DNA from 2 places in the Shewanella sp. MF05956 genome. Region 1 is predicted to be linked to the other one. Evidence: predicted binding sites of a transcription regulator. Region 1 holds the regulator's gene; the other holds the start of a gene.
The links. The regulator LexA, encoded in region 1, represses DNA repair genes until DNA is damaged. The targets are predictions, from matches to a motif close to TACTGTATNNNNATACAGTA.
Positions count from the first base shown of each region.

Region 2: the regulator LexA is predicted to act here: its motif matches at 2,398-2,417, upstream of dinB (DNA polymerase IV).

Region 1 is NZ_JCAYNV010000009.1:35,039-39,810, reverse strand. Features, by position in the region: gene plsB (glycerol-3-phosphate 1-O-acyltransferase PlsB) at 1-2,052, opposite strand, end outside; gene lexA (transcriptional repressor LexA) at 2,317-2,931, shown strand; gene AC19MX_RS11235 (cell division inhibitor SulA) at 2,928-3,434, shown strand; gene coxB (cytochrome c oxidase subunit II) at 3,827-4,772, shown strand, end outside.
Region 2 is NZ_JCAYNV010000002.1:244,501-249,272, forward strand. Features, by position in the region: gene AC19MX_RS02960 (aminoacyl-histidine dipeptidase) at 1-1,200, shown strand, start outside; gene dinB (DNA polymerase IV) at 1,280-2,359, opposite strand; gene bfr (bacterioferritin) at 2,500-2,967, opposite strand; gene bfr (bacterioferritin) at 2,979-3,449, opposite strand; gene nqrM ((Na+)-NQR maturation NqrM) at 3,673-3,897, opposite strand; gene AC19MX_RS02985 (FAD:protein FMN transferase) at 3,967-4,772, opposite strand, start outside.

The DNA.
Region 1 (4,772 bases):
TGCTTCGCCACTGAGTAAGCCTTGTTCAACCATAAAGTCCAAAAGGCTGTCGATATGCTGTGGCACATCGTCAATACCCATAAATAATTCAGCTTTTAGCAACGGATAAAAATCCATCACGACGGCATGAATTTTTTCGCGGTCACAAATATCATATTGCACTAAACAACTGGCAATTAACGACGGAATCGCCATGACGTGAATGATATTGTTGCGGTAGTAGCTCATGGTGATAGCAATTTTTTCATCAACAGAAATAATTTCACCAATAGCATCTTTCGTGCTGACAAACTTATTCAGTGATAAACAATGATCAACAATCGATTTACCATTACCTTCTGCAACAGAAGCATAATTTGTATAAGGTACCGTTTTCAGCATCGCTAAATACAAATCTAACTGACGTTCTAACAAGCTGCGCTCTAATGCATTTCGCTCAGAAGCTAGCAAGACTAAACTGGTTAATGTCACTGAACTTGCGGCGGCAGCGCCGTTAATATTAGTCATCACACGGTTAGCCAATAAGTTAACTGATGGCGTAAACCAAGTCGGTTTTTGCTCTGGGTCTTTGGCCACTTCTTCACGCCAATCTGGAGCTTGTTGATTTAAAAAGTTTTGTAGATTAATCGGCTCACCAAAATTCACATAACCTTGGCCAAAATTACCTAACTTACGAATGGCACCAAACACTTGCCACACTGACTCTTTTTGCTTTTTCTTGCCGCTTAACTCTTTATGATAAGTGGCGACTTCCATCACATGGTCATAACCTAAATACACAGGCACAAGCGTTACAGGTCGCTCAATGCCGCGCAATACACTATTAATAGTCATGGCTAACATGCCTGTTTTAGGGGCAAGTAAACGTCCGGTACGAGAACGGCCACCTTCAGTGAAGTATTCAACCGAATAACCTTTAGCAAACAGTTGGTCTAAATATTCACGAAACACAGCAGTGTATAGCTTGTTGCCGTTAAAGCTACGGCGGATAAAGAACGCGCCACCACGACGGAACATCGGGCCTGCTGGCCAAAAGTTTAGGTTAATTCCAGCAGCGATATGCGGTGGCACCATGCCCTGATAATACAAAATATACGACAGTAGTAAGTAATCCATATGGCTGCGATGACACGGCACATACACAATTTCATGACCATCATGGTGTAATTGACGGATTTGTTCAGCGCCTTTGATATTGATACCACTGTATAGCTTGTTCCACAGCCAAGTAAGGAAGCGCTCAGCGATACGGATTAAACTGTCTGAATAGTCCGTGGCAATTTCATCTAAATATTCAATGGCTGTTTCACGGGCTTTTTCAGGTGATACTTTCTTGTTAATGGCTTCTTCTTCAATCGCTTTTTTGATTGAATCCGATTTAAGCAACGAAGCAAAAAACATTTGTCTGTTGGGCAGCTGCGGGCCCGTCATCACTTTACGTTGACGACTGAAATGCACTCGAGCTACACGGGTTAATTTGTGGGCAATACTTTTATCAAATCCATGCTCATCTGCCATATAGCGTAAAGATAATGCATTAGAGAACTGGACAAAGTTATGTCTACCAAGAAACAAAATCATTAGCCATTTGCGTAACCACGTTGGGCTTTCACGCTCAAGCACTGCCGCCTTCATACTGTCGTCTTCTTTACCAGGCGTGCGCCCCCAGTACAAACTCACGGGAACGAGTTGAATATCCAAATCCGGACGTTGACGATGAAGCGCCAATAAACTGGTAAAGCTGTCGATAAACTTTTCACCACTTTCGCGTTTACCAAAGAGTGGCTTACGCCCCTCCAAACACACAATACGTGGCACTTTTAAGCCATCAACGATGAGTGGGTCATATGGACTCGGCATTCCAAAGCCCTCAGTGATTTCGCTTAGCGCAGCGGCATCACTGATTGACTCTGTTTTCATGACATAAACCAATGGTTTATTTGGATCTAAATTAAGATCATCAAAAGGGTCATGCGGGACAACAATGGTTTGAACCATCGATTTCTGTACCCATTTTAATGCACGTAAAAATATTGAATTTGGTTTTGACATAGTTACTTTCGCAATATAAGCCACTGTAATATTGCTGCATAGGATACCAGAAACCACCCTTGATACACTATCTGGCTGTTTTATCTTTACTTTGTGAACAGTCCCTAACTGAACAACTCAATTAAAATATAGAATGAAACTGATATAAAACATACTGATAGGCAACAATGCCGTAACAAAAAACAAAAAACGGTTGGTTAATACTTGCGCGAACAAAAACACTGTATATAATGACAGTCACTGTATAAAAAGACAGGAATCATCATGAGACCGTTAACGCCGCGCCAAGCAGAAATTTTAGACTTAATTAAAAACAATATCGCCGAAACAGGTATGCCACCGACTCGTGCTGAAATTGCGAACCGTCTTGGCTTTAAAAGTGCAAATGCTGCCGAAGAGCATTTAAAAGCACTCGCCAAAAAAGGCTTTATCGAGATCATGCCTGGCACTTCAAGAGGTATCCGCTTACCTCATGAAGAACAACAAGAAACAGGATTGCCGCTGATTGGCCAAGTCGCTGCTGGTGAACCCATTTTAGCGCAAGAGCATGTAGAGCAATATTATCAAGTCGACCCAAACATGTTTAAACCCGCAGCCGATTTTTTACTGCGAGTACGTGGCGACAGCATGAAAGACATTGGCATTTTAGAGGGCGATTTACTTGCCGTTCATAAAATGCAGCAAGCACGTAATGGCCAAGTAGTTGTGGCCCGCGTTGAAGATGACGTCACGGTGAAACGTTTCGAGAAAAAAGGCAATGTTGTCTATCTACATGCCGAAAACGAAGCATACACCCCGATTAAAGTAGACTTAAGTTGCCAAAGCCTCACCATTGAAGGGCTTGCCGTTGGCGTTATCCGTAATGGAGATTGGTTATGAACAAACTAATGGGCACTGCCCCGCGCCACCCAGGTTTATGGGCAGATTCAACAGAAGCAGAATTGTATGGCAACCAAACCATTCAAACATTACAAACCGTCACTCAAGGTGAGTCTGAGTTAGGGCAACTGTGCAGCCAGTTAGCAACCTTAAGCCGACAAGGACGCTGGATAGTGCTCATTAGTCCTCCGCATATTGGTTATAAGCACATGCTGGCAAGTGCTGGTGTAAGAATGGACCGAATCTTACTAGTACACACTAAAGATGAAGTTGAAACGTTATGGGCAATGGAAAAAGCATTAACCAGTGGCACTTCAAGCGCTGTGATTACCTGGACGAGTTCATTAGATGCTCGTGACAGTCGCCGTTTAGAAATTGTCGCCAAAAGTGCACGCGCTTTAGGTGTGGTAATTGAAGATGTGAATACTCACTTACCTGAAAAACATCAAATCGTTAATCCAACAATGCCTTCTGCAACAAGTAATTTTTCAGCATTTCATTAAGTACGAACCCTTCAACACCAAGCCCTGCATCCAATTCAGGGCTTTTTTTTACCTTTTTTCAGCCAATTAGCGAACAAAGTGATCTTGATCAATGTTTAATCTACAAGTAATGTTGTTAACAAGGATGAAACATTTTTTATCTTTTATTTGACGTAATTTGGCAGATAACACCGCCATCGATGGGAATACGTCAATACAATTTGATTAGTTCAGTCGTAGGTACAAGTGTGGTGTTCAGCTAACAATAAAAGCGTAAACTGCCAGTTTACAACCACCAAGTTACTTTGAGGTCATCAAACTTTTTTGGGAACCGAAGAGTTTGCATAGAGCAGAGACTTACTGTGTGACTCTTCTTTGTAGTTGCTATTTGCAATAAGCAGAGGAGAAGTCTTGTGAAGCAATGGTGGTATTGTTTATTGGTTGTGCTGATAGCACTTCCGCTTGGGGCTGCAGAAATGCCCCTCAACATGACTCAAGGCGTAACAGATATCAGTGGTAAGGTTTACGACCTCCACATGACCATTTTATATATCTGTTGTGCTATTGGGCTAGTGGTGTTTGGGATCATGATTTACTCAATGATCTATCACCGCAAATCTAAAGGCGCTGTCGCGGCCAATTTTCACGAAAGTACTAAAGTGGAAATAGCCTGGACAGTCATTCCGTTTATCATCTTAATTGCTATGGCAATTCCTGCTACTAAAACCCTGATTGCAATGGAAGACTCCAGCGATGCGGATCTGACCATAAAAATTACGGGGTCGCAATGGAAATGGCACTACAGCTATTTCGATAAAGACATAGAATTTTACAGCACACTCTCAACTCCAAGAGAACAAATTGATGGTGATCAAACCAAAGGTGAAAACTATCTACTCGAGGTAGATAAGCCTCTGGTATTACCGATTAATCGCAAAGTGCGTTTTTTAATGACCTCAGATGATGTAATCCATTCTTGGTGGGTACCGGCATTTGCCGTTAAAAAAGATGCTAATCCCGGTTTTATTAACGAAGCCTGGACGCGTATTGATAAACCCGGGATCTACCGTGGTCAATGTGCTGAACTTTGCGGAAAAGATCATGGTTTTATGCCCATAGTGGTCAATGCGCTTTCTGAAGCAGATTTTGATAATTGGCTGATTGAGCAAAAGCAAATGGCTAAAACCGAAGCCGCAGCAGCTGCGGCCTCGATGTCGCAAACCTTATCTCTTGCCGATTTAAGCAAACAAGGTGAACAAGTGTACCTTGCTCGCTGCGCAGCCTGTCACCAACCCAATGGCGCGGGTCTTCCTGGCGTATTTCCATCGTTAATCGGTAGTCCGATTATTAAAGGCCCTG
Region 2 (4,772 bases), on a different contig from region 1:
CATAACTTTGAAACCGATCCAATCGAAGCTTATGTAGATGGAGATTGGGTTAAAGCCAGAGGCACGACATTAGGTTCAGACAATGGTATCGGTATGTCGTCTGCGCTAGCCGTTTTAGGCAGCAAAGACATTAAACATGGACCACTAGAAGTATTGCTAACCATTGATGAAGAAGCGGGCATGACAGGCGCTTTTGGTCTAGAAGCGGGTTACCTTGAGGCCGATATCCTCATCAATACCGACTCTGAACAAGAAGGCGAAATCTACATGGGTTGTGCCGGCGGCGTTGATGCACAAATCAGTGTGCCGATGTCTTGGCAAGCACCAGAGCAAAGTAATGCCAGTTTCTCAATGACCCTATCAGGCTTAAAAGGCGGCCACTCAGGGGTGAACATTCACCTTGGACGAGGTAATGCCAATAAATTGTTAGCTCGCTTTTTGTTTAAATACAGTGATGAGTTAGCCATTGAACTGGTTAGCTTTACGGGTGGTTCACTGCGTAATGCCATTCCACGCGAAGCCAATATGACCTTTATGTTGCCAAGTGAGAATGTTGCTGCGCTTAAACAGGCAATAGAGTCTTTCCAAGCTTTGGTTCGTGAAGAGTTAGCCATTGCAGACCCAGGCATGTTACTGAGCCTCGCAGAAATTGCCACACCAACAAAAGTGATGGGCGAAGATGCGCAAAATACCTTAATCGATTTACTTCATGCTAGCCCCAATGGCGTTATCCGCATGAGCGATGAAGTTGAAGGCGTAACCGAAACCTCACTCAATATCGGCGTGATTAGCACTGAAGATGAAAGCGTTGAAATATTGTGCCTTATCCGTTCATTAATCGACTCTGGCCGAGAAGAAGTTACCGGTATGCTGACTGCATTAGCTAACCTTTCTGGCGCAAGTATTGATTTAAGCGGTGCTTACCCAGGTTGGAAGCCAGACACCAGCTCGCCAGTCATGGCCATCGTGCGTGAAACCTATAATGATATTTATAAGAAAGACCCAACCATCATGGTCATCCATGCTGGTCTTGAATGTGGTTTATTTAAAGAACCGTATCCGCACATGGACATGGTTTCGATTGGGCCAACGATCCGTTATCCACACAGTCCAGATGAAATGGTTAACATCACGACTGTTGGCCAATACTGGGAATTGCTACTGGCGGTATTAGCTCGTATTCCTGCAAAAGATGCGTAATACGTTAACGAACTAATTCATCAAAAAATCAAAGGCGACTTTAAGTCGTCTTTTTTGTGCGTAACGGTAAAAAGGCAGGTTAAAATTGTAAATCGAGTTGGGTCAATTTATCTGCTAAACCATCTGATTGGCCTTGGACGATATCGGCTAAACCTACACTCACACCGATTAAGCGTATGCCACGGCCTTGGCTGCGTTGCAGAGCCTGCTTTAATAATTCGTGAAACATATTGACTGAAATAGCATCGCTACGATGCTCAATCGTAGTCTGCTTAAAATCATTAAATTTTAATTTAACCACTTGTTTATTGATCAGTCGGTCTTTCGCACTGCGATGTACCCGCGCACTTAATTCTTGAATCAGTTGCGGCAAGACTTGGTGGCATTGCTCTAGGGTAAATATGTCTTTGGCTAAGGTGGTTTCAACACCAACAGACTTACGCACTCTGTGTGGACTAATTTGCCGCGTATCAATGCCTTGAGCACGCTCAATAAGCACATGGCCAAACTTACCAAAGGCTTCAATCAGTTTCACTTTGGGGTATTGCTGCACATCAAAGCAAGTGACTAAGCCAATATCAGCAAGCTTTTGTGAAGTGACCTTACCAACCCCTGGAATTTTACTCAAAGGTAAGTCTTTAACAAAGTCGCAGATTTGATTTGGGGTTATCACATATTGACCATTCGGTTTGTTTAAATCTGAGGCAATTTTGGCTAGAAACTTAATCGGTGCAACCCCCGCTGAAGCGGTTAATCCTGTGATGGCAAATATCTCATCGCGTATGGCGTTAGCAATTAAAGTCGCACTGCCTTTATGTTCGGTGCAATCAGTGACATCGAGGTAGGCCTCGTCTAACGACAATGGTTCAACTAAATCAGTATAACGATGGAAAATCTCACGGATCTGCAACGAAACTGACTTATATACATCCATTCGTCCCGGCACTAAAATTAACTGTGGGCACAATTGCAATGCGTGATAACTCGACATTGCACTTCGGACACCAAATTTACGCGCTTCATAACTGCAGGTACTTATCACACCACGGCGATCACTTCTGCCACCGACAGCAATGGCTTTTCCTCGTAACTCAGGAAAGTCGCGCATTTCGACCGCAGCAAAATAACAATCCATATCGATATGAATGATTTTACGCATTCTGTGACCATCAGTGATTAACTTAACGCCAATAATATCACTGTATATAAAAACAGTACACTATCATTATCTCAATCACGGAGACAAAAAAGCCCAAACTGAGTTGGGCTTCTTTAACATAGCGTGTTATCTAATAATGATTACATTTTAGTTTGTAAATAGTTCTGTAAACCAATGCGCTCAATAAGACCCAATTGCTTTTCTAACCAATACATATGATCAGATTCAGTATCATCGAGTAACACTTCTAAAATTTCACGGGTCTGATAATCTTTCTTTGCTTCACACAAGGCAATAACCTTACGTAAGTTATCGGCTACGTGATACTCATAAGCTAAGTCATTTTTAAACATTTCTTGTACATCTTTGCCAATATTCAACGCTTCACGGCTGCCGACATCGGGCGTGCCTTCTAAAAATAGAATACGTTGAACTAACTTTGCCGCATGCAACTTTTCGTCGTCTGACTCATGTAAGATACGGGTATATAATTCATTAAATCCCCAATCTTCATACATATGAGCATGAACAAAATACTGGTCCATTGCAGATAACTCGCCAGTTAACAATAAATTTAGGGCGTCGATTACTTCAGGATTGCCTTTCATGATAATTCCTATTAGTCGTTAATTTGTGATTGAAGATAGTTTTGGATACCCGTTTGGCTAATCAGTTCTTGCTGAGACTCAATCCAATCTAGGTGTTCTTCTTCGTCTTCTAATAAATCTTCAAATAGATCACGGCTAACGTAATCTTGCTGAGTTTCACATACACTAATCGCTTCACGTAAGATAGCAATTTGCTCAGTCACTGCCGCTAAATCACAGCTAAGCATCTCTTGGGCATGCTCACCAATGCGCAATTTATCTAACTGCTGTAAATTAGGTAATCCTTCAAGAAACAAGACTCGCTCAATCAACTTGTCAGCATGCTTCATGTCTTCAATCGATTTTTTGTACTCTTTCTCATTCAGCTTTTCTAAACCCCAGTGCTTAAACATGCGCGCATGTAAAAAGTACTGGTTAATGGCTGTCAGTTCGCAAGTAAGTACACGATTGAGTTGACTGATGACTTTAGGATGACCTTTCATAGCAATGTCCCTTGATAAATAGTGTGATCTCGATCAATTTCATACAGGATAGAACAATGTAGATAAAAAGGCAAATTTTCCTTTATTTTCACCAACTTACAATTGATAACCATTATCATTATAACTAAGTTTTGTAACACCACTGTGGTAAGCAACCCATAAAAAAAGCCTTCATAATGAAGGCTCTTTACATTGTAAGCTCTAAAATCAGAAGCGATACAATTTAAATAATTCTATTTTGGTTGAGCATATCTTTACGGTCTTGTTCTTTTTGCATACGAAGTTTACGCGCATCACAAGGGTTATCACAGTCACAGGCTTTCTCAATACCTAACACACCTAATCCACCGCAACTGCCTTCTACCGCTTTTTTCTTCACGATATAGCCAACAGACATTAATAAGAAAAACAAAAGTAACACCACAAACGCAGCAATAAATGTGCTCATTACGAACTCCAATTAACTCAATCTAGCTTAATTCTGACCTAATCGTCAGCAATATAACCCTATTTAAGGTTACTTTACATATGCTTTAAACGCATCACTGTAATAGACCTTAAAACCTTGATCCTGCTTTTCAATCAGCATTATTGCTAAATTTTTCTCTTTAGCAAGTGCCAATGAAGCTTCGGTACCTAACACCATCATGGCGGTGGCATATCCATCTGCGGTCATACAACTAGAGTGTAGCACGGTTGCAGAGGCAAGTTTATGCTTAATAGGATATCCGTTACGAGGATCAATCAAATGTGAAAAACGCTCGCCGTCTTCTTCATAAAAGTTACGATAATCACCTGAAGTTGCTAACGACATAGTCCCAGGTTCAATCACTTGCTGTACGGCCAGGCCTTCGTCGGTCGGTTGTTCAACCGCAATACGCCATGCTATGCCATCTGCTTTGGTACCTTTAACATTTAATTCGCCACCAATTTCAACTAAATAACCACTGGCTTCATACTTATCTAAAATCGAGGCAATTTTATCAACGCCAAAACCTTTGGCAATAGACGATAAATCGACATATAAACCGGTATTGTGTTTGGTTAATGTGGTGCCATTGACAGCAAGCGCATTAATGCCCATTTTAGCTTTAGCTGCATCTATCTGTGTTTGGGTTGGTACTGAAGTGGGTCGCTTATCAGGTCCAAATCCCCACAAATTAACCACAGGTCCTAAAGTGATGTCTAACGCACCGCCGGTTTCTTGGTATAAACGTATGCCTTCATTAATCACTTTAAGCGTATCAGCTGACACTTTAACACTCTGCTGCACTTGCAATTGATTAAACTTCGACAATTCGGAATCATTGCGATAAGTCGACA